One region of the Serratia sp. Sp408 genome, then DNA from elsewhere that is predicted to be linked to it. Evidence: predicted binding sites of a transcription regulator. Region 1 holds the regulator's gene; each other region holds the start of a gene.
The links. The regulator CRP, encoded in region 1, controls carbon source genes, mostly activating them, when cyclic AMP is high. The targets are predictions, from matches to a motif close to ATGTGANNNNNNTCACAT.
Positions count from the first base shown of each region.

Region 2: rhaS (HTH-type transcriptional activator RhaS) is a predicted target of CRP. The motif match lies at 2,546-2,563, and genes of this name have one in related genera.
Region 3: AC2AXP_RS17000 (2-hydroxycarboxylate transporter family protein) is a predicted target of CRP. The motif match lies at 2,296-2,313, and genes of this name have one in related genera.

Region 1 is NZ_JBXUFT010000007.1:166,515-171,538, reverse strand. It holds gene AC2AXP_RS18795 (phosphoribulokinase) at 1-528, shown strand, start outside; gene AC2AXP_RS18790 (OsmC family protein) at 582-989, opposite strand; gene crp (cAMP-activated global transcriptional regulator CRP) at 1,364-1,996, shown strand; gene argD (bifunctional acetylornithine/succinyldiaminopimelate transaminase) at 2,118-3,338, opposite strand; gene AC2AXP_RS18775 (aminodeoxychorismate synthase component II) at 3,471-4,046, opposite strand; gene AC2AXP_RS18770 (helicase HerA-like domain-containing protein) at 4,105-5,024, opposite strand, start outside.
Region 2 is NZ_JBXUFT010000001.1:882,708-887,731, reverse strand. It holds gene pqqU (TonB-dependent receptor PqqU) at 246-2,390, opposite strand; gene rhaS (HTH-type transcriptional activator RhaS) at 2,715-3,536, shown strand; gene rhaR (HTH-type transcriptional activator RhaR) at 3,622-4,479, shown strand; gene rhaT (L-rhamnose/proton symporter RhaT) at 4,504-5,024, opposite strand, start outside.
Region 3 is NZ_JBXUFT010000006.1:22,802-27,825, forward strand. It holds gene AC2AXP_RS16990 (response regulator) at 1-432, opposite strand, end outside; gene AC2AXP_RS16995 (ATP-binding protein) at 452-2,044, opposite strand; gene AC2AXP_RS17000 (2-hydroxycarboxylate transporter family protein) at 2,370-3,722, shown strand; gene AC2AXP_RS17005 (LysR family transcriptional regulator) at 3,764-4,660, opposite strand; gene AC2AXP_RS17010 (SDR family oxidoreductase) at 4,781-5,024, shown strand, end outside.

The DNA of each region.
Region 1 (5,024 bases):
ACACCGTGGGAAGCCCTGCCGGAACCCACCGACGTGCTGTTCTACGAAGGGCTGCACGGCGGCGTCGTCACCGATCAGCATGACGTGGCACAGCAGGTCGATCTGCTGGTCGGCGTGGTGCCAATCGTCAACCTGGAGTGGATCCAGAAGCTGATCCGCGATACTGGCGAACGCGGCCATTCTCGCGAAGCGGTGATGGATTCGGTAGTGCGTTCGATGGAAGACTATATCAACTACATCACACCGCAGTTTTCACGCACCCACATCAACTTCCAGCGCGTGCCAACGGTGGATACCTCCAACCCGTTTGCCGCCAAGGCCATCCCGTCGCTGGACGAAAGCTTTGTGGTGATCCACTTCCGCGGGCTGGATCAGATTGATTTCCCTTATCTGCTGGCGATGCTGCAAGGCTCGTTTATTTCGCACATCAATACGCTGGTGGTGCCCGGCGGCAAAATGGGACTGGCGATGGAGTTGATCATGGCACCGCTGGTGCAGCGGCTGCTGGAAGGCAAAAAGATTGAGTAGCCAGGCGACACCGGACGGGCGCGGGGAGGATTAGGCCACCGCGCCACATGCCATTAGGCCACTTCCCGGACTTCAAAGCTGTGGGTAACGCTGGCGGCCTTGCCGAGCATCAGCGCTACCGAACAGTATTTGTCGGCAGACAGATCCACCGCACGCTCCACCGCCTTGTCGCCAAGCCCTTTACCGCTGACGATAAAATGCAGGTTGATATGGGTAAATACCCGTGGTGCCTCTTCGCGACGTTCAGAGGTCAGTTTTACCTCACAATCACGCACGTCGTGACGGCCTTTTTGCAAAATCGACACCACGTCAATCGCGCTGCATCCCCCCACGGACATCAGCACCATTTCCATCGGACTTGGCGCCTTGTCACCGGCATTGCCGTCCATCAATACCTGATGGCCAGACGCCGATTCGCCAAGAAACGTTAACCCTTCAACCCATTTGACTCTTGCCTGCATGCTCATGACTCCGATTGATTCTTTGTCATCAGACTACGCGTTAGCAGCAAAACTGGCAACGGAACCTGATACTGGTCATGTGTGAGCGAGACAACACAAGACACCCGCGTCACTCTGTGCTACAAACAGAGCCGCAATAACGCTTTCTGGACAGCGCTTTCAGGGAAATGCCCACGGAAAGGCACCTTAATGTGTATGTTAACAGAATGTAGCTTGCAGCTCTCACTGCAAGTTAATATGCTAGGGCAATAGCGTATTTTTACGTCACGCCTCAAAAACGGTTAATGGTCGCCGCTCATGGACAGCCATAACACGTTTGACAGGGAACTCTGACCCCTGTGATACAGGCAGATTACAACAGAGGATAACAGCGAATGGTTCTCGGCAAACCGCAAACAGACCCTACTCTCGAATGGTTCCTGTCTCATTGCCATATCCACAAATATCCATCGAAAAGTACGCTGATTCACCAAGGTGAAAAGGCCGAAACGCTTTACTACATCGTGAAAGGCTCCGTTGCGGTGCTGATCAAGGATGAAGAAGGCAAAGAGATGATCCTGTCCTATCTCAATCAGGGCGATTTCATCGGCGAACTTGGATTATTTGAAGAAGGCCAGGAACGCAGCGCCTGGGTTAGGGCTAAAACCGCCTGTGAAGTGGCTGAAATTTCCTATAAGAAATTCCGTCAGCTGATCCAGGTGAACCCTGACATTCTGATGCGCCTGTCGGCGCAGATGGCAAGCCGCCTACAGATCACCTCAGAGAAAGTGGGTAACCTCGCCTTCCTAGACGTTACCGGCCGCATTGCGCAAACCCTGCTCAATCTGGCCAAACAGCCGGATGCCATGACTCACCCGGACGGCATGCAAATTAAAATCACCCGTCAGGAAATTGGTCAAATCGTCGGTTGTTCACGCGAAACGGTTGGCCGTATTCTGAAAATGCTCGAAGATCAAAACCTGATTTCCGCACACGGCAAAACCATCGTCGTCTACGGTACCCGTTAATCCATTAAAACGGCACGCTTCAAAAAATGCCGGTCAGTTAACGCTGACCGGCATTTTTATGCGCCGTTTACCGTGGGCACAGTCGGACATCCGATACCGTCTGCCGACCGCCAGTGGGTAGCTACCCGGCGTTGATCACGTCCTGAACCGCCAGCTCAAACAACGCCATACCGTCGGCAATATCTTGCGGCTCAACGACCAGCGACGGCGCAAATCGGATCACGTTCGGCCCGGCATTTAAAATCATCAGGCCACGCGCGGCGGCCGCGGTGAGGAAATCACGTGCCTTGCCGTGGTAAGGCGCCGTCAGTTCGGCGCCGATCAACAGCCCCATACCGCGAATCTCGCTGAAAATACGGTATTTTTCGCCAATGTCCCGCAACGCCGCAACATACAGCGTATGACGCTGTTCGACGCCGCTCAACACTTCGGCGGTATTGATCACGTCCAACGCCGCCTCCGCCACCGCGCAGGCCAGCGGATTGCCGCCATAGGTGGTGCCGTGGGTACCGACTTGCATCACCGAAGCAATCTCCTCGGTGGTCAGCATGGCGCTGACCGGGAAACCGCCGCCCAACGCTTTGGCGGTGGTCAGAATATCCGGCGTCACACCGTAGTGCATATAGGCGAACAGCTTGCCGCTGCGCCCCATACCGCTTTGCACTTCATCAAATACCAACAGCGCCTGGTGGCGATCGCACAGTTCACGCACACCTTGCAGGAACTGCGCATCCACCGGAGTAATACCGCCTTCGCCCTGAATCGGCTCCATCACCACCGCGCAGGTGTGATCGTCCATCACCGCCTTGACCGCCGCCAGATCGTTGAACGGTACATGCACGATGTCGGCCGGCTTCGGCCCGAAGCCGTCGGAATACTTCGCCTGGCCGCCAACCGAGACGGTAAACAGCGTACGGCCATGGAACGCGTTATAAAACGCGATGATTTTGGTTTTGTACGGGCTGTGGCGGGTAATGGCATAGTGGCGCGCCAGCTTGAATGCCGCTTCGTTGGCTTCGGCGCCGGAATTGGCGAAGAACACCCGATCGGCGAAAGTCGCGGCGATAAGCTTGCTGGCCAGGCGCAGCGACGGCTCGTTGGTAAAGACATTGCTGGTGTGCCACAGGGTTTCACCCTGCTGCTTCAGCGCCGCCACCAATGCCGGGTGGCAATGCCCCAGCGCAGTCACCGCAATACCGCCAGAGAAATCAATATACTCCTTGCCGTTGCTGTCCCACACTCGGCTGCCCTTGCCCTTGACGGGGACAAACTGGGCAGGTGCATAAACAGGCAGAATAACCTGGTCGAACGTATTGCGGCTGACTGGGTATTTTTCGGTCATTATTGGGTCCACCCTGAACGTGATCGGATTTTCAATGTTGCCATTAAGTGAAAATATAATCACAAAATATGCATAAAAAACCAATCAAGGGCAAACCTAAATCGCCAAAAAAGGAAAAAAACTCATAACCGGTTAACTTTTAAGGAAATTATCCAGCAGTTGGTGCCCCTGCTCGCTGAGAATGCTTTCCGGGTGAAACTGCACCCCTTCCAGCGCCAGCTGACGATGGCGGATCCCCATGATTTCGTCAGGTTCGCCGTCGCGCTCACTCCAGGCGGTTACCTCAAAGCAGTCTGGCAACGTGGCGGCTTCCAGCACCAGCGAGTGGTAACGGGTTACGGTCAACGGATTGTTCAGCCCAGCAAAAACGCCGCCGTTATGGTGCCGAATGGCAGAGGTCTTGCCATGCATCACCTGACGGGCGCGTACCACCGTGGCGCCAAACGCCTGCCCCAACGCCTGATGGCCGAGGCATACGCCCAAAATGGGCAGCCTGCCGGCAAAGTGGCGAATGGCAGCAAGAGAAATGCCCGCCTCATTCGGCGTGCACGGGCCGGGTGAAATCACCAGTCGCTGTGGCGCAAGCCGTTCAATATCGGCCAGTTGCAATTCATCGTTGCGCTTGACCAACACTTCGGCGCCCAACTGGCAGAAGTATTGGTACAGGTTGTAGGTGAAAGAGTCGTAGTTATCAATCAGCAGCAGCATGACATGTCCAGGCAGAAAAAAGCTGCGCTAGTTTACTGCCGCTGACGAAATTTTCCGCTTACTTTTTACGGCCGCCCATAATCGATCCCAAAACGCCGCGCAAAATCTGCTTGCCGAGGTCGCGAGCCATGCTCTTGGCCGCCGTTTGAACAATACCATCGCGCTTGCCGCCGCGTGGACCGGTAGAGCCGAACAGCAGATCGTTCAACCCGCCCATCAGGCCACCACCGGCTGCATCCGCCGCCGGTTTCTGTGCCGGTTGCCCCGGCGGTGGCGTGCCTACGGTGGCGAAACCTTCCGAAGACAGTTTTTCATAGGCGGACTCGCGATCGACCATATCTTCATAGCGACCATACAGCGGCGATTTATTGATCGCGCTGTTGAGCCCGTCGGCACCCAGCATGCCCATCTTCGATTCCGGCGCGATGACCATTGCCCGCTCCACCACGTTGGGCCGCCCTTTTTCATCCAGGAACGACACCAGCGCTTCACCGACGCCCAGTTCGGTAATCGCCGTTTCCGCATCAAAGTCGGGGTTGGCGCGCATGGTCTGCGCCGCCGCCTTCACCGCTTTCTGATCGCGTGGCGTAAAGGCACGCAGCGCGTGTTGCACACGGTTGCCCAACTGGCCCAGCACGCTGTCGGGAATATCCAGCGGGTTTTGCGTAACAAAATAGATGCCGACGCCTTTTGAGCGGATCAGACGTACCACCTGCTCAATCTTGGTCAGCAGTGCCGGCGGCGCGTCGTTGAACAACAGATGCGCCTCATCAAAGAAAAATACCAGCTTCGGCTGTTCCGGATCGCCCACTTCCGGCAAATGTTCAAACAGCTCGGCCAGCAGCCACAGCAGAAAGACCGAGTACAGTTTTGGCTGGTTGATCAGTTTGTCTGCCGCCAACAGGTTGATGTTGCCGTGGCCATTGGCATCGGTTTTCATCAGATCGTTAATGTCGAGCATCGGTTCGCCAAAGAACT
Region 2 (5,024 bases), on a different contig from region 1:
ACATTTAACTTCAGCGCGTTACTAAAATGTAAATATTTTTAATCTACATTGTTTCTCAACGGCACAACTGCACTATATCACGCGAATCCGCGCCAACCATAAAAATTTATTTTTTAATATATTTCAAAAGGTTAGCTAAAATCAGGCAAGATTGCATTTTTATATATCGGTTAAAAACTGCGCAACCAAAAGCGGGGTACCCCGCTTGGCTTAATTGACCTCACCGGCAGCGTTGGCAATGGTCGTCATTCAAAGCTATAGGCAACGCTAAGCCCAGCACCCCAATTTCTACCCGGCGCCGGTTCATAATAACGACCATTACCTTCATTAACGATAACCGAGCCGACATACTCACGGTCAAACAGATTGTCCACCCGACCAAACAGGTTAAACATCCAGTTGCCCAGTGGATAACGGTAGCCGGTATTCACGCCAACCGTGGTATAGGACGGTGCCTGCTCGCTGTTTTGATCGTTGACCTGAATATCGCTCATGTAGCGCACTTCCGCCCCGGCGTACCAGCCTTCCGGCGGCGCCCAGCCCAGCGACGCATAGCCCATGTTGCGTGCAATGCCCGGCATGCGGTTGCCATCGGGAATGGTTTTGTCGCCGGAACACTGCGCATCGCCGCATATCGAGTTACGATAGCGCGCATCCAGCAGCGTCCAGGCCATTTTTAACTGCCAGGCTTCGCCAAACTGCTGGTCGAGCGCCAGCTCAAGCCCACGGCGCCGCGTCTGCCCGGCATTTTTATAGCTGCTGCGGCCATTACGGCTTTCGGCCACCACTATTTCGTTTTTGGTGTCGGTCTGGAACAGCGCTGCGCTCAGCAAGCCATTGCCAATGCGGGCTTTACTGCCAAGCTCTATCGAGTCGCTGGTCGCCGGTTTCAAGCCGAAATTCATCCCCGGCTCACCATCCGGGCGATAAGACAGTTCATTGATGGTTGGCGTTTCAAAGCCACGACCGGCAGAAAGATAGGCATTCCAGCCATCCGCCAGCGTGTAACGCAGCGAGCCGGCCGGCAACCACTGATGATAGCGTGCGCTGCCGCTGTCGTCGCCATTGCCGGCGGTAATATAATGGTCGTTGGAATCAAAATTGACGCTGCTAAAACGCACGCCGGCGTCCAGCGTCAGGCGCGGTGTCAACTGCCATGAGGTTTGCAGATACGGATCCAGATTCCACATCAGGTTGCGTTCATCACGCCGCAAATTCCCCTTGGTCCCCAATTCGGTTACGCCATTGACCATGGTGAAGTTTTCATAACCTTTGCGGTTTTCACTCATGGTTTCATAGTTCAAGCCGCCGGTCAGGGTATAGGGCACGGCGGAAATCTGGCCACGATGCGTCCAGCGCGTGTCGATCCCCTGATAATGCCGTGCCAGTTCGATCACTCCGCCTGGGTGCTGGGGGCTGCGTTGCTGCACCGCCAGCGGAATCGATTGATATTGTGTGGTTTCGCGCTCGCCGGCATACATCATCACGCTGAGATCGTCATCGCTGCCGATCTGCCGCTGATAGTGCAACCCGGCCTGCGTCTGCGATAAGGTTTTACGCGTATTGTACTGTTCGGCGCGCGGCGCCTGCCGTGGATTTTCATGCCATTCGTCGGCGGTAAGACCGCCAGGATCGTTGGCCTTGAGATCGACGCTGTTGAACAGCAACGTCAACGTGCTGACATCGTCGATGCGCACCCCCAGCTTGGCATTGCCGAGATTCTTGCGTGCCCCGCTATGATCGCGATAGCCCTGGGTCGTAAAGCGGGTGGCGGAAACGGCGTAATTTACATCGCCGCTCTGGCTACCGTCGCCGGTGGCACCGGTAGCCTTGACGCCATAGCGCCAGGTGCCGTCGCTGCCGGTGTACATGCCGCTTTCCAACTGGTTGGGCTGGCGGCCGGTTTGCGTTTCGACGTTCATCATGCCGCCGGAAGCGTTGCCGTACAGTGCGGAAAATGGCCCGCGCAGCACTTCGACCTTGTCGACCGAGTTGAGATCGATGTTCGACGTCTGCCCCTGGCCATCGGGCATGGTGGCCGGAATACCGTCGACATAGATCCGCACGCCGCGCACGCCATAGGTCGAACGGGCGCCGAAACCGCGTATCGACAGTTGCAGATCCTGTGCGTAATTCTGGCGATTTTGTATCTGCAGGCCCGGCACGCTGCCCAGGCTTTCCGACAGGTTGATTTGCGGCCGTGCATCGCGCATCTGCTCGCCATTCACCACGCTGACCGCAGCCGGCGTACTCAGTTCGGACAGCCCGTCGCGCTTGGCTGAAACCACCAGCGTACTTTCCTGCTCTGGCGAACTCTGCGCCGCGCGCGCTGACGTCGACAAGATAACCGGTAACACCAAGGCCGAAGCCACCACCATTTTTTTCTGCATGAGTTTATTCTACAGTCCCGATCACGTTGGAAACATTTTGTACCATTTGGAACGAGGATGCGACGAGTTATTACTGATAACAATAGATTGGAACACCAGCCGGCGCGTTTTTATCTGGTTTCCCCGCCCAACTCCCCGGCTCGGGTGCCGAAGGGTTGTGACCTTGCACACATTTTTAAACATTCTCGTAACATTCTTGAAAAAGCGACCGCCTAAGCGCCGTTTCCGGTCAAAACTTTAAGGTTCCTGTGCCAGCCATCTCATACACTCGCTGAGTAATGTCGTGCGGCAATTGTGCGGCACGTTTTTATTCAGGAGGGCAAGATGACGCTTTTGCACAGCCGTGATTTTTTCCCTTCCGGCTATCAGCCGGTGGCAATTGAACCGCGGGCACCTCAGCCGGCATTTCCAGAACATCACCATGAATTTTATGAAATCGTCATCGTTGAGCAAGGCGCCGGCGTGCACGTTTTCAATGGACATCCCTATACGCTCAACAGCGGCAGCGTGTGCTTTGTCCGCGATCATGACCGCCATCTGTTTGAGCAGACCAACGGTTTATTCCTGACCAACGTACTGTTCCGTGCGCCTGACGCCTTTCGATTTTTGTCCGGCGTCGAACATTTCCTGCCACGGGAATGCAACGGCGTCTACCCGGCACACTGGCGTATCGGCCAACAGGTATTGCAACAGATCAAACCATTGATCAACCGTCTGATGGTCGCCCCGCAGCAAGAGTGCAACGAAGAGATCGCCCTGCATGAAAGTCTGTTCATGCAACTGCTGGTGCAATTGCGTCAAGGGTGTATGGCGGCACGCGGCGACGATCAACAAGGGCGTTTACACCAGTTGCTCGACTGGCTCCAGACGCATTACGCCGAGCCGATTGACTGGAGTGAACTGGCGGAGCGCTTCGGTATCCCGCTGCGCACCCTGCACCGCCAGCTCAAGAATCACACCAATATGACGCCGCAGCGCTACCTGACGCATTTACGCCTGTTGCAGGCGCGTCATCTGTTATGCCATAGCGACACCAGCGTCACCGATATTGCCTTTTGCTGCGGGTTTGGCGACAGCAATCATTTTTCCACCCTGTTCAAACGCGAATTTGCCTGCCCGCCCCGCACCTTGCGCGGTCAACGGTGAAAATTAAAAAATACGTCGTTCATCAACCTAATGCCTGCGATTTCAAGTAATAATGTTCCCCCCTTTTCGATGGTGAGAACGCTGAATCATGCGACCCCTGCTGCTTGAAAGCCGTGATTATCTGATATCGCCGCAAATGCCGGTGGCGGTGGCGGAACGTTACCCGCAGCAAGGGTTCGCGCCGCACACCCATCAGTTCTATGAAATCGTCATCGTCTGGCGCGGCAACGGCCTGCACGTGCTGAACGATCATCCCTATCGCATTACCTGCGGCGACATCTTTTACATTCAGGCCAGCGACTGCCACAGCTATGAATCGGTGAACGATCTGGTGCTGGATAACATTATCTATTGTCCGGAACGGCTGCGCTTCGGCGCACAGTGGGACCACCTGCTGCCGCCGTTTGACCCGCAAAATGCGCGCTACTGGCGGTTGACCACCCAGGGCATGAATCTGGCGCGGCCGATCGTCGCCCAGCTTTCGCAGGAGAGTCGCAAAACCGATACGCTATCGATTCAGCTCACCGAAGCGCTGTTGCTGCAACTGGCCATCGTCCTGAAGCGTTATCGCTACGCGGTAGACGACGCCTATCTGTTGCCGGATGGCGAGCAGCTGGATTTGCTGATGGCGGCGCTGCAAAATGGCATTGAGGATCATTTCGACCTGGCGGCATTTTGCGCACGCCACCAGTTGACCGAGCGGGCGCTGAAGCTGCTGTTCCGCCAGCAAACCGGCATGACCATCAGCCACTATCTGCGTCAGCTACGGCTGTGTCAGGCCAAGCGCCTGCTGCGACGCAGCGACTACCTGATCGGCGAAGTCGCCGCGCGCTGCGGTTTTGAAGACAGCAATTACTTTTCGGTAGTGTTCGCCCGCGAAGCCGGTATGACTCCAAGGGAATATCGCCAGCAGTTTATCGCCGCAGGCGTCTGCCCAAGGTAACCCGTCACGCTGGCGGCGCTCGCTTCAGTACGCCATGCCCAACCCGACGATATTGGCAGCCAGAATGATGATCAATCCCCCCAGCACCAGCACCCGCAGCGGTTTGTTGCCGGCGGCGCGCCACTCTTTCAGCAGCAGACCGACAATGCCGCCACACAGCACATAGAAACTCATATGCAGCATCCAGCTCATATAGTCATACTGCGCCGGAATGCGCGCATGTCCCCAGGCGTAGAAAAAGAATTGCAGATACCACATCAGGCCGCCCAGGGCAGAAAGCAGCAGGTTGACCAGCAGCAACGGTTTGGCCAACGAGAAATCAGCCCGCAGCGACAGCGTTTTTTTGCACGCCAGGCGCACCAGGCAATAACCGAGGTTGATCACCGCCCCGCCGCCCATGATCACCACGTAGCTCGGCAACGCTACATACAGCGGACTGATGCCGACCGCCGCCGCGGCATGATGCATCGGCTTGGCGGCGTCCATGGCGAACGACATGCCGGCCGAGAAAATACCGCACATCACCGCCAGCACCAGGCCTTTCT
Region 3 (5,024 bases), on a different contig from region 1:
ATACAGCGCGTCGACGCTGCTTTGGTCGATCACCTTGAAGCTGCGCTGGGTCTGCACGAATTGCATAAAACGCTCCAGTGAGTTGCGCAGCCGCTTATAGGACACCGGCTTGATGATGTAGTCGAAGGCGCCGTTGCGGATCGCCTGGCTGCAGGTATGCATGTCGCTGGCGGCGGTGATGAAAATCACCGAACAGCCGGGTGTTTTCACCGCTGGCTGTTCCATCAGTTCGATGCCCTGACCGTCAGGCAGGTAGTTGTCCAGCAGGATCAGACGCGGTTGATGGCTAATGACCTGGCTTTTGGCTTCCGCCAGGGTAGTCGCGTAGGCTACCACGCGCAGGTTAAAATTATTTTCGATAAATTCTGCGTGCAGCGTTGCCAGCTGTGGTTCGTCTTCGACAATCAGAACGTCGAGTGCTTGATGATGCATCATTCATTCTTCCAAATGTTCAGGCTTTCGGGATAAACAACGAAAAAATGGCCCCGTGCGGATCGTTGTCCGACACTTCTATGCTGCCATGGGCCTGCGTCACATGGCTGGCTACCAGGTGCAGGCCGATGCCATGATCGCCTTTTTCCTTGGTGGTGACGCCGTGTTCAAACAGGGTTTCACGGATCTCCGGTGCCAGACCGGTGCCGTGGTCCGCCACTTCAATCACCAGTTCATTACCATTGTCATTGATATAAAGTTCTACCGCGTCATGCGGCGCGGCGCAACGCAAGGTTGCTTCCACCGCGTTGTCCAGCAGGTTACCGACGATCGACATCAGCTCGGTTTCATTCAGCGCCGCCGGAATGTGCTGCAGTTGGCAGGCGGGGTCAAAGCGCAGTTCTACCCCTTTTTCGCGTGCGGCGGCATACTTGCCCAGCAACAGCCCCGACAGTGCCGAGGAATTGAAGCGCTGCGAGATAAAGTCGAGCACTTCCTGGGCACCTTCCGACTGCGCCTCGACGTAGCGAATCGCCTCGTCGTAACGCTGCATATGCAACAGGCCGGCCAGGGTCGCCGTCCAGTTCAGCTGTTCATGACGCAGGATGCGCAGCGTATCGGCATAGCGTTTAACCTGGCTGAGTTGGCTGCTGAGGGTATTGATGTCATTTTTATCGCGGAAACTGATCACCCAGCCCTGCAAGCTGTCGGCTTCCATTATGCGCACCCGACTGGCGATTACCCGAATACCGTTGAAGCGACACGCCTCATCGTGGGTATCGTGCCCAAGCTGCGCGGCGGCAAAGAAATCCGGCTGTGCCTGAATCACTTCGCCGATGCGGCGGCCGATCGGGTCGCTCTCCGATTGGCGCAAATTCAATAATTCGCGCGCGGCACGGTTGAAGGTAATAATGCGCAGCTGTGGATCGATGGCAATCACGCCTTCGTAAATCGCTTCCAGCAGCGCTTTTTGCTGGCGTACCAATAGCGCAATCTCTTTCGGTTCCAGCCAGAACATTTGCCGCTTCAGGTTTTTTGACAGTAGCCAGGAAAAAATAAACAGCGCAACCAGCAGCAGGGCGATAGCGCCGACAATTTGTGTCAGAGTGCGGGCATTGACGTTATCAATATGGGATTTAAGGTAGCCGACGGAAACAATGCCGATCACCTGATTATTTTCGTCCACAATAGGTGCTTTACTGCGTAACGATATTCCTATGCCGCCTTTGCGAATCGAAATAATACTTTTTCCTGCCAGGACGTCCTTATTATCCCCGCCGACCATCGGCGTGCCGAGACGATCCTGATACTGCGAATGGTATAAATGTCGCGCCTGTCGATCGCCAATGACAATATAACTGGCATCGCTGCGGGCGCGGATTTTTTTCATCAGCGTATCGATGGCGATAATATCGTGACGTTGCACCGCCGCGCTCAAGGTCGGGATCAGCGCGATCTCCCGCGCCTGCACCTGGGCGCGGGCACCCAGATCGCGGTGCAACTGGGCATCAAGCCGATAGTAGGTATAGGCGCCAATCAGCGTCAACAGCAGGCTGGAGAACGCTACCAGACAAATAAACAGCTTGATCTGAAAGGATAAGTTTAATCGCATGCCGGCCGTTCACCCTCAAGCGTGCCAAAAGACAGGCAGGCATGATACACGCCAGAGGCAAGATTGAGGGCGATCAAATTGCGATTGTGCGCGTTACGTTATACTGAGCGTTCGCCGCCGTCAGCGATGTGTTAATAATCCTGTAATGTTTATATTCTCCGTAGCATTAACGCCATAGAATCCACGTCATATTTTACATAATCATAATAAACACCATACAATCCATTAACACCATTAAAAACCCTTTTTAAATTTGAACAGCATCACAACCGATAATCCGTGCCTTTTCTTATGATGGCCGAACAAACCAATAAGAGGCCGGATTATGAGCACAACTGATGATTCTTATCTCGTCGCCAATGATAAAGCCGCAGAGGTTCCCCTGCGCGAAAAATGGTGGCGGGTGTTGGATAATTACAAGATAGGCATCATTCCGTTGCCGTTCTTTATTCTGGCCGGCGTACTTATTTTACTCGATTGCCTGGCTGGGAAACTGCCGAGCGATATTGTGGTCATGGTCGCTACGTTGGCATTTTTTGGCTTTGCCTGCGGTGAGTTCGGTAAACGCCTGCCGCTGGTTGGCAAGATGGGAGCGGCGGCGATTTGCGCTACCTTTATCCCGTCGGCGCTGGTGCATTATGGCCTGCTGCCGGACGTGGTGGTGCAATCGACCACGGTGTTCTACAAGTCGACCAACATTCTGTATCTGTATATTTGCTGCATCATCGTCGGCAGCATCATGAGCATGAACCGCCAGGTATTGATTCAGGGTTTCCTGCGTATCTTTGTGCCGATGCTGTGCGGCGAGGTGGTTGGTATGCTGGTGGGTATGGGCGTTGGTATGGCGCTGGGACTGGAGCCGTTCCAGATCTTCTTCTTTCTGGTGTTGCCGATCATGGCCGGCGGGGTAGGCGAGGGCGCGATCCCGCTGTCGATGGGCTACGCGGCGATCTTGCATATGGAACAGGGCGTGGCGCTGGGTCGCATACTGCCTATCGTGATGCTCGGCAGTCTGACGGCGATCGTGATTGCCGGTCTGCTTAACCAACTGGGCAAGCGTTATCCTCATCTGACCGGCGAAGGCAGCCTGATGCCAAGCAAAACCGCGGGCGAGGTGGTGTCGGCCAGCAATAAAACCATTGGCAATGTCGACGTCAGCACTTTGGCCTGCGGTGCGCTGCTGGCAATACTGCTGTATATGGTCGGCATGTTGTTGCACCGTATGATTGGGCTGCCAGCGCCGGTCGGCATGCTGTTTGCCGCAGTGGCGGTGAAACTGGCGCACGGGGTTTCACCGCGCATTCAGGAAGGCTCGCAGGTGGTGTATAAATTCTTCCGTACCGCAGTCACCTACCCGATTCTGTTTGCCGTCGGCGTGGCGATTACCCCATGGCAGGAGCTGGTGGACGCGTTCACCCTGCAAAACCTGGCGGTGATTGTCTGTACCGTGAGCGCGCTGGTAGGCACCGGTTTCGTGGTGGGCAAAAAGATCGGTATGCATCCCATTGATGTGGCAATTGTTTCCTGCTGCCAAAGCGGTCAGGGCGGTACCGGCGACGTTGCCATTCTCACGGCAGGCAATCGGATGTCGTTGATGCCGTTCGCCCAGATAGCCACTCGCATCGGCGGGGCAATCAACGTCTCGCTGTCATTACTGGTACTGTCACACTTTTTCTAGTCAACCTGTTCTTTGCCTTGCCCCGCCCCCGCGGGGCTTTTTTATGCCTGATTGCGCGCGGCAAACGCCTGACTAAACCAGTCGATAAATACGCGCACCCGCGGCGACAGTTGGCGGTTGCGCGGGTACAGCAACGATACCGGCATCGGCGTGGGCGGATACTGCGCCAGCAACGGCAGCAGCGAGCCGCGAGCCAGATCTTGCTGCAGGTGGTAATGCGGCACCTGAATAATCCCCAATCCCAGCCGCGCCGCCGCCACCATACTGTCGCCGCTGCTGACGGTGAGCGTGGTCGGTAGCGTGATTGAGCGTGGCTTGCCATCGACCAGAAACTCCAGCGGCATCAAGCTGCCGGTGGCAGAAGAGCGGAAGCCGATCATCCGGTGGTTGGCCAGCGCCTCAAGTGAATCCGGTACGCCGAAGCGCTGCAGATAGTCCGGCGAGGCGCAGGTCGTTTCGCTCAGGGCGCCGATGTGGCGCGCTACCATATCGCTGTCCTTCAGCTTGCCGACGCGCACCACGCAGTCGACCCCTTCACGCAGTGGGTCGATCAGCCGATCGCCTTCGCTCATAAACAGCTCGATGTCCGGATAGCGGGCTAAAAAGTCCGGCAGCCCCGGCAGCAGAAAATGACGCGCCAGCGTACCGTGCACGTCAATACGCAACAGGCCGCGCGGTTTGGCGCCGGCGAACGCCATTTCGGCATCCTCGATATCCGCCAGAATGCGCAGGCAGCGCTGATAGTACGCTTCGCCATCCAGCGTAGGGCTGACGTGGCGCGTGGTACGTTGCAGCAGCCGTACCTTGAGCCGCGCCTCCAGCTGTTTGATGGCATCGGTGACGGTCGAACGGGGTAGCGCCAGATCCTGCGCCGCCTGCGTGAAACTGCGTTGTTCCACCACCCGGGTGAAAAGCCGCATTGCATCGATTCTGTCCATTGCCATTGTTCGCTGATTTCGGATAGTGATAACGAATATTAGGGGATTATCCGCCAAGCAGAAAGAGGCATGATGTTTTTAGCGCAGTAAACACCGTTAACTCACCACCAGGAGTATCCAATGAACAGTCCACAGCAACAGGTTGCTATCGTCACTGGTGCATCGCGCGGCATTGGCGCGGCGATCGCCGAACGACTGGCCGCCGATGGTTTTACCGTGATTATCAACTATGCCGGCAATCAGACGCTGGCCGACGCGCTGGTACGCAAGATTGAACAGGCAGGAGGTCGGGCGTTGAGCGCGCAGGCCGACGTCAGCGACGCGGCGGCGGTGGCACGGATGTTTGAGCGTGCCGAACAGGCCT